One region of the Streptomyces sp. NPDC028298 genome, then DNA from elsewhere that is predicted to be linked to it. Evidence: riboswitches for the same ligand, from Rfam matches in the RefSeq annotation. Region 1 holds a riboswitch; the other holds the start of a gene.
The links. Region 1 has a riboswitch for thiamine pyrophosphate ahead of thiO (glycine oxidase ThiO). Riboswitches for the same ligand answer to the same signal wherever they lie in the genome.
Positions count from the first base shown of each region.

Region 2: linked by a shared signal. The riboswitch ahead of ACZ4TO_RS18565 (purine-cytosine permease family protein) and the one ahead of thiO (glycine oxidase ThiO) in region 1 are both predicted to bind thiamine pyrophosphate.

Region 1 is NZ_JBVHTL010000002.1:428,412-432,613, reverse strand. Features, by position in the region: gene ACZ4TO_RS10475 (thiazole synthase) at 1-173, opposite strand, end outside; gene thiS (sulfur carrier protein ThiS) at 177-377, opposite strand; gene thiO (glycine oxidase ThiO) at 374-1,540, opposite strand; TPP riboswitch at 1,538-1,650, opposite strand; gene ACZ4TO_RS10460 (avidin-fold protein) at 1,703-2,080, shown strand; gene ACZ4TO_RS10455 (NAD(P)/FAD-dependent oxidoreductase) at 2,113-3,357, shown strand; gene ACZ4TO_RS10450 (Rv2175c family DNA-binding protein) at 3,435-3,806, shown strand; gene thiE (thiamine phosphate synthase) at 3,896-4,202, shown strand, end outside.
Region 2 is NZ_JBVHTL010000003.1:790,919-795,120, reverse strand. Features, by position in the region: gene ACZ4TO_RS18575 (phosphoinositide-specific phospholipase C-related protein) at 1-1,230, opposite strand, end outside; gene ACZ4TO_RS18570 (alpha/beta fold hydrolase) at 1,383-2,216, opposite strand; TPP riboswitch at 2,437-2,531, shown strand; gene ACZ4TO_RS18565 (purine-cytosine permease family protein) at 2,522-3,922, shown strand; gene thiD (bifunctional hydroxymethylpyrimidine kinase/phosphomethylpyrimidine kinase) at 3,988-4,202, shown strand, end outside.

The sequences.
Region 1 (4,202 bases):
AGGACCGAGCCGTGCACGGACGCGTCCACGCGCCGCATCGCGACCGTCGTCAGCTCCGTGCCCGACGCCACCAGGGAGCGCTCCAGCACGTCGAGGCTGGGCGCGCCGCCCGTCCCCATGATCAGCCGGGAGCCGTAGACCGTACCGCCGAGGACGAAGGAGTCGTCTGCCATGGGTCAGCCTCCTTGGACGGCGGTGAGGACCTCGACGCGGTCGCCCTCGGCGAGCGCGGTGGACGGCCACTGCGCGCGCGGGACGACGGTCTCGTTCAGGGCGGCGGCCACCCCGGACGACGAGGCGGTGAGGGTCGCGACGAGCGCGTCGAGAGCGGTCCCGGCGTCGATCCGCCGCCGCTCCCCGTTGACGACGATGTTCATACGGGCAGCTCCGTGAGGGCGGTGGCGCCGAAGCGCAGGGGCGTGAAGGGGCGGGCTTCGGCGGGGAGTTCGCCGGTGGTCAGCACGTGGGCCATCACGTCACCGGTCACGGGCGTCAGGAGTACGCCGTTGCGGTGGTGCCCGGTGGCCAGCAGCAGCCCGTCCAGGGCGCTCGGGCCGAGCAGCGGCGCGTTGTCGGGCGAGCCGGGGCGCAGCCCCGCGCGGGTCTCGGTGAGCGGCAGCTCGGTGATCCCGGGGACCAGCTCGTGGGCGTCGCGCAGCAGCTCGTACACGCCGCCCGCCGTCACGGTGGTGTCCCAGCCCAGCTCCTCGCTGGTCGCGCCCACCACGAGCTCGCCGTTCTCGCGCGGCACCAGGTAGACGTGGCTGCCGCGCACCACGGCCCGCACGGTCCGGTTCAGGAAGGGCGCGTACCGCCGCGGCACGGTCAGCCGCACCACCTGACCCTTGACCGGGCGCACCGGCGGCACGGCGTCCTCGGGCACGCCCGCGAGGCGTCCGCTGAGGCTGCCCCCGGCCAGCACCACCCGGTCCGCGGCGAGGGCGGTGCCGTCCGCGGTGACGACGCCGGCCGCCCGCTCCCGTACGACGCTCAGCCGCTCCGCCCAGGTCCGGTGCATGACCACCCCGGCCCGCTCACAGGCCGTGACGAGGGCCGCCGCGAGGCGCCGCGGGTCGATCTGGTGGTCGCCGTCCACCCGCAGGCCCCCGCGCACGCCGGGCGCGAGCATCGGCTCCAGACGGCGGCACTCACGGCCGCTGAGCCACTCCGACTCCAGCCCCGATCGGACCTGGAGCGCGTGCAGTTCGCGCAGATGGGCCCGGTCGTCGGCGTCGAGCGCGACGGCCAGCGTGCCGCTCCGGCGGTAACCGAGGTCCTGTCCGGCCGCCTCGGTGAGCTCGGCGGCGAAGTCCGGATAGCGGCGCGCGGAGGCGAGGTTGAGGCCCAGCAGGGTCTCCTCGCCGAAGTGCAGCTCGGTGACGGCGGCCAGCATCCCGGCCGCGACCTGCGCGGCGCCGCCGCCCGGCTCGGGGTCCACGAGCGCGGTGGTGAACCCGCGCTGCGCGGCCCGCCAGGCCGTCACCAGACCGATGATTCCGCCCCCGACGACGAGGACGTCCGACGAACGTGCAGACGGCATGGGCGTCCAGCCCCTCCCTTCGCCGGCATGACCCGGATCAGGTTCGTACGGTCGGAGGCCGCCCAGCCTCCCTCTCAGCCCGGTGCGTCCGGGCTCCCGCGAGTGCTTTACGTTGGCCACCCTAGCCCGCCCCCGTCCGTCTCAGTAAGGGAGCCTCCGCCCATGGCGCGACCGCTCGACGGCCTCGTGCTCGCCCCCGTCGCCGACCAGGCGCCGGGCCAGGTCGGCACCCGCACCCGGTTCACCTACCACGAGGAGGACGGCGTGGTCTGGGCCGACTACGCCGGCGGCGACGTCGTCCGCGGACATCTCGTGGGCACCCGTGAGGGCGACCGCCTCGACTTCCGGTACGTGCAGCTCAAGCGGGACGGCACCACCGCGTCCGGCCACTGCGTGTCCCTGGTCGTCGAACTGCCCGACGGCCGGGTGCGGCTGGAGGAGACCTGGACGTGGGAGTCGCAGCCGGGCGCCGGGACGAGCGTGGTCGAGGAACCGGTCGGGACCGGCCGTGTGCAAGAGGTCACCGAGCACGTCCGCTGACTGACGGATCGTCACGTGTCTATGGTGATCAGGTGAGCGATCAGACGCAGGCACAGTCCCCGTCCCGGCCGCGGCGGCACACGGCACGACGGGTCGTCGTGGTGGGCGCCGGCATGGCCGGGGTGCAGACCGCGGTGGCCCTGCGCGAACAGGGCTTCACGGGCACCGTCACGCTGATCGGCGCGGAGCCGCATCAGCCCTACGACCGGCCGCCGCTGTCCAAGGCCGTCCTGCTCGGCAAGGCCGAGGGCTCCGCCTTCGACATCGACTTCGAGGCCCTGGACATCGACCTCCGGCTGGGCAGCGAGGCGCTCGGCGTGCGCCCCGGCGACCACGAACTCGACACGGACGCGGGGGCCGTCCCGTACGACGTCCTGGTCGTCGCCACCGGCGCCGAACCGATCCGGCTCCCCGGCGCCGAAGGGGTGCCCGGCGTGCATCTGCTGCGCACGCTCGACGACGCCGACCGGCTGCGTCCCGTACTCGCACGGCAGCACGACATCGTGGTGGTCGGAGCGGGCTGGATCGGCGCCGAGTTCGCCACGGCCGCGCGCGAGGCGGGCTGCGCGGTCACCGTCGTCGAGGCCGCCGACCGGCCGCTCGCCGGGGCGCTGCCGCCCGAGGTGGCCGCCCCGATGGCCGCCTGGTACGCGGACAGCGGGGCCTCGCTGCGCACCGGCGCGCGCGTGGAGCGCGTCGAACCCGGCGCGGTGATCCTGGACGACGGCTCCCGGGTGCCCGCGGGTGCCGTCGTGGTCGGGATCGGCGCGCGGCCCGCCACCGCCTGGATCGCCGGCTCCGGCATCGAACTCGGAGCCCACCGCGAGATCGTCGCCGACGACCATCTGCGCGCCTCGCTGCCGGACGTCTACGCGGTCGGCGACTGCGCGTCCTTCCCGTCCGGCCGCTACGAGGAACGCCTTCTCGTCCACCACTGGGACAACGCCCTCCAGGGCCCGCGCACGGTCGCCCTGAACATCGTCGGCGAGACGCCCGCCGCCTACGACCCCGTGCCGTACTTCTGGTCCGAGCAGTTCGGCCGCTTCGTGCAGTACGTCGGCCACCACACGCCCGCCGACACCCTGGTGTGGCGCGGTGACCCCTCGGGCGCCTCCTGGTCGGTGTGCTGGCTCCGCGAGACACGGCTCGTCGCCCTGCTGGCGGTGGGCCGCCCGAGGGATCTCGCCCAGGGGCGCCGGCTCATCGAGGCGGGTGCCGCGATGGATCCGGTGCTGCTCGCGGACCCGTCGAGGCCGCTGAAGGGCGCCACCGCCTGATCACGTCCCGGTCCCGTCACCCCGGGTCGGACGCCCTCGGCTTTCCGGCTGTCGGTCCGGGATGGCAGGCTTGTCCCGTGACCGAGATTGACGCAAAGACCGATGCTCTCGTCCCCGCCTGGCTCACCCTCCCCGACATCGCCGAACAGCTCGGCGTCGAGGTGACACGCGTCCGGCAGCTGGTCAAGGAAGGCCAGCTCATCGCCGTACGCCGTGGTGAGAACCGCGCACTGCACGTCCCCGCCGACTTCATCGACGTGGACGAGCAGAAGGTCGTCAAGGGCCTGGTCGGCACCCTGACGCTCCTGAGGGACGACGGTTTCTCCGACGAAGAAGCCCTCGAGTGGCTCTTCACCCCCGACCCGACCCTGCCCGGCACCCCCGCGCAGGCCCTGAGCGAGAATCGCGGCACGGAGGTGAAGCGTCGCGCCCAGGCGCTCGCCGTCTGATCTGATCGAGACCGTCCGGCACGGGGAGCACGGCGGCGGGACCCTCCCGGCCGCCGCGCTCCCCGCGCACCGACAACGGGGGACCACGCATGCCCGAGAACGCCGCCACGACCGCCCGGGGCCGCCTCGCCGACGCCCGCGTCTATCTGTGCACCGACGCCCGCAGGCGCCAGGGCGACCTCGCCGCGTTCCTCGACGCCGTCCTGGCGGGCGGCGTGGACATCGTGCAGCTCCGTGACAAGGGCATGGAGGCGGGCGAGGAGCTGGAGCACCTGAAGGTGTTCGCGGACGCCTGCGCCCGGCACGGCAAGCTCCTCGCGGTCAACGACCGGGCGGACGTGGCGCACGCGGCCCGCGCCGACGTCCTGCACCTGGGCCAGGGCGACCTCCCCGTTC
Region 2 (4,202 bases), on a different contig from region 1:
GTTGTCCGTGCCCGCGGTCCCCGAGAGGGTGACGTCACGGAAGTGGTTCATGACGAAGAGCGGACGGAACCCCGACTCGGTGCGGGTGAGCGGTACGTTCGTGTCCGCGCCGTACCAGCGGCTGTAGCAGGACCAGTCGGAGGAACCGAGGCCCGAGCCCATGGACCAGTAGTTCTCGACGGTCCACTCACGCTGGTACATGACACCGAAGCTGTCCCGGGTCAGTCCGGCCGACTCGTCGGAGGCACGGCTGTGGTCGGTGAAAACCAGCAGGCGCTGCCCGGCGGCGGTCAGGTCGGCGAGCCTGGGCCAGCCGTGCTCGCGCACACCCGTCCGATCCGGCCGGTAGAGCACGTCGGACAGGCCGTTCACCCGCGCGAGTTCGGCGCGCAGGACGCCCGGGTCGACGTAGTCCTCGAGGAACACGGTGACGAACTGATCGGGGTGCTGCTTGAGGAAGTCGACCATGCGCTGGAGGTCGACCCAGAGCGCGACGGGCCTGCTGACCAGGGTGCAACTGTTGTGGCAGAGGATGGCCCCGTCGGGGGTCTGGTGCAGGTCGAGCATGAAACCACGCACACCGTCGGCGAGTTGCTGATCGATGCCGCGCTTCTGGTTCGGTACGAGGTTCACGAAGGGCGGGGCGAAGCCGCCGTCCACCCCGTTCGCGTAGGCGTTGTGGGCGGTGAGGAACGTGACCTGGTCGAGGGTGCGTTGGTCCTGGGGCGGCATCGGCCGGGTCGTGGGCGCGACCGGGGTGAGGTACCAGGACGCGAGGGCGCCCGGCGCGCCGATCGCAAGCTGAGCCGGGTAGTTGGCGCCCGCCGACTTGTCGGTCACGGTCAAGTAGCCGTTCGTCCCGGGGGCTTTGAGGGCGTACTGGTCGGTGCCGTTCGGCGTCACCTCCCAGGCGGCATCCGCGCTCGTACACGCGACGGTCCGGGCCTGGCCGCCCGAGCGGCCCAGGCAACTGCCCGCCGCGTCGGCGCTTTCGAGCACGAAGGAGGAGCCGTTCTGGCGCAGCGTCCACTGCTGGTGGTCCTCGTTGCCCTTGGGGTTGTGCTGGACGACCGCGCCCGCGCTGTCGGCGGCGTTCAGTCCGGTGACGGCACTCTGTACGTAGAAGGCGCCCGATGTGGGCACTTCGGCGGCTCCCGCGGGCGCGGGGGCGGCGACAACGGATCCCAGTACGACGGTGGCGGCGAGCAGGGAGCGTCGGCTCGGTCTCATGGCACGTGATCCCTTCCTGTGGGGAGCATGAGCATGCCATGCAGAGACCTGTCGGCGGGGTGACGACGGTACGGATCACGTCAGGGAGCGCGGCCCGGACCGGACGGGTTCCCTCGCGGCACCGGCGAGTCCGGCGCACCCGCAGGGTGCGGTCAGCCGCCGCCGGTTCGCGTGCCGGGGTGCTCGATCCGCGAGACGAAGGCGGTGAGGTCGGCGACCACGCGCTCGGGCTGTTCCCAGTGCACGGAGTGCCCGGTCTCCGGGTAGGCGAGGAAGTCGGCGCCGTGGACGGCGTCCAGGATGGTCTGCTGGTCCTCGCGCGGCAGGAATTCGTCCTGTTCACCCCAGATGACGAGTGTGGGCACGAGGATGCCGCCGAGGGTCGCGCGGAGATCGGCGTCGAGGAGCCCGCGGGCGGTGTCCTTCCAGACGTGCGCGGGAAGCTTCAGGTTCTCCTCGACCATGGTCTCGACGAACCCCCGGGCGATCGGTCGGGCCACCGTGTCGGCCAGGAAGTCCTCGACGAAGACGCGGGGCACCGGATCGGCCAGGTCCTCCATGGCCGCCACCAGGCCGGTCACCGCCGGCTTGTCCGCGAGAGTGCCGGGGACACCGAGCAGCACCAGACCCGCGATGCGGTCGGGGTGGCTGCCGGCGACGAGTCGGGCCGGTACACCGCCGCTGGACGCCCCGACCAGGACGGCCCGGGGGATGTCGACCGCGTCCAGGAAGGCCACCAGGTCCGCGGCGAAGTCGTCGGGGGTGTAGCCCTCCGGTGGCCGGCCGGCGTCGCCGTGCCCGCGCTGTGTGGGCGCGTATCCGTGCAGGGACGCCGGAAGGCGCCTGAGGAGGGGTTCGAAGGACCACCAGGAGTCGGCCAGACCGTGCACGAACACGACCGGCGTACCACTGGGGTAGCCGGCCTCGGCGTACGGGAGGACGAGACCTTCCCGCACCTGCGCGGACTTCAGGGAGATCACGGTCACGGCACCCTGCCTCCTTCGGCCCTGCCACCGGGGCCCGGAACCCGGGAGCGCAGAGCGAGCGGCGATCACTTCCGACACTACCGAGGGGCGGCACGCGCCGCGCTGTGAACGGGCCCGCCCGCGCCGTTCGAATGAACCGGAGCACGCGCGGGCGTACGCCGGTCCGGGCGAGTGAGGACCCCCTGCCGCCGCGTCGCGGGGAACGGTTAGGGTGTCCGTCGTACCGGACACGGGGTGCCCCGTCCGAGGGCTGAGATCACACCCGTCGAACCTGAACCAGTTCATACTGGCGGAGGGATGTCTTCATGCCATTGGCGCATGTTCCCGGCGGGCTGCCCGCCGACAGCCGGCCTGCCGTCTTCGACGGACGGATGCCGGCCGCACCCGGCGACCTCCGCGTGGAGGGCCACGGCATCGAACCGGTGCCCGAAAGCAACCGGTACGGCGGGGCGGGACGCCTCTTCACCGTCTGGTTCGCTCCGAACCTGACGATGACGGGCGTGTTCACCGGCACGATCGGGATCGCGCTCGGCCTCGACTTCACCACCGCGCTCGCCGCGGTCGTCCTCGGGACCGTGCTCGGCGCGCTGCCCACCGCCTACCTCAGCACCTGGGGCGGCCTCACGGGTACGGGCCAACTCCCCCTCGCGCGGCTGGCGTTCGGCCGGTCCGTGGTGCTTCCCGGCACGCTCCAGTGGCTGTCCTCGGTCGCCTGGGACGCGTTGATCGGCCTGTTCGGCGGGGACGCGCTGGCGCGGCTGTGCGGCTGGCCGTTCTGGCTCGGCGTCCTGGTCATGATGGCCGCGCAGGGGGCGCTCGGTGTCCTCGGCTACGAGGCGATCCACCGCCTCCAGATCGTCATGACGTTCGTGCTCGCCGTGGCCTTCGCGGTGATCGCCTGGCGGATGCTCGACGGGGTCCACCCCGCGACGACCGGGTCCGCCACCGGCGCCGACCGTGCCGGCGCGTTCGTCCTCACCAGCACCATCGCGCTGAGCCTGTCGCTGTCCTGGGCGCCGTACGCCGGTGACTTCAGCCGCTATCTGCCGCGGACGACGTCCCGCCCGCGCATGTTCTGGTGCACCCTGCTCGGACTCGTCGCCTCCTTCGTCGCCGTGCAGGTCCTCGGACTGTGGGGCGCCTCGGTGCTGACCGACCAGACGGCGGCGGGCGTGGACGCGCTGCTCGGCGGCGGCGCCGCGGGCGCGTTCGGGCTGCTGGCCGTGGCGCTGGCCGCCGTGTGCAGCAACGCGATGAACGACTACAGCGGTTCGCTGGCCCTCCAGACCCTGGGGGTGCGGATCCCGCGACCGGTCGCGGCGGCCCTGGCCGCGGCGCTCGGCTTCCCGCTGGTGCTGTGGATGCACGCCGCCGACACGACGGCGCGTTTCCAGAACGTGCTGCTGTTCGTGGGCTGTTGGATTCCCGGGTTCGTCGCGATCGTCGTCGTCGACTGGATCGCCCGGAAGCGGGAGCGCGGAGGCGCCCCGGTGGACGTCGCCGCCGAGCTGTCCCGTCCGCGCCCGGCGTGGCCCTCGCTGGTGGCCTTCGTCGCGGCGTTCGGCGCGGCCGTGCCGTTCATGGACACGAGTCTGTACGTCGGTCCGGTGGCCGACGCGCTGCACGGCGCCGATCTCTCCTACTACGTGGCGTTCCTCGTCGCCCTCGCCCTCTACGCCCCGCTGCGGCTGCGCCGCCGCGTCTGAGGGCCGCCCGTCGCTCAGCCGGTCAGGGCCCCCGTGCCCGAAGCCGTTTCCGAGAGGAACACCCCATGACCACCCCTCCCCGCGTCCTGACGATCGCCGGATCCGACTCCGGCGGAGGCGCCGGAATCCAGGCCGACCTCAAGACCATGCTCGCGCTGGGCGCCCACGGGATGAGCGTGCTCACCGCGGTGACCGCGCAGAACTCCGTGGGCGTACAGGGGGCCTGGGAGCTGTCCGAGGAGGCGGTACGGGCCCAGTACCGCAGTGTCGTCGACGACAT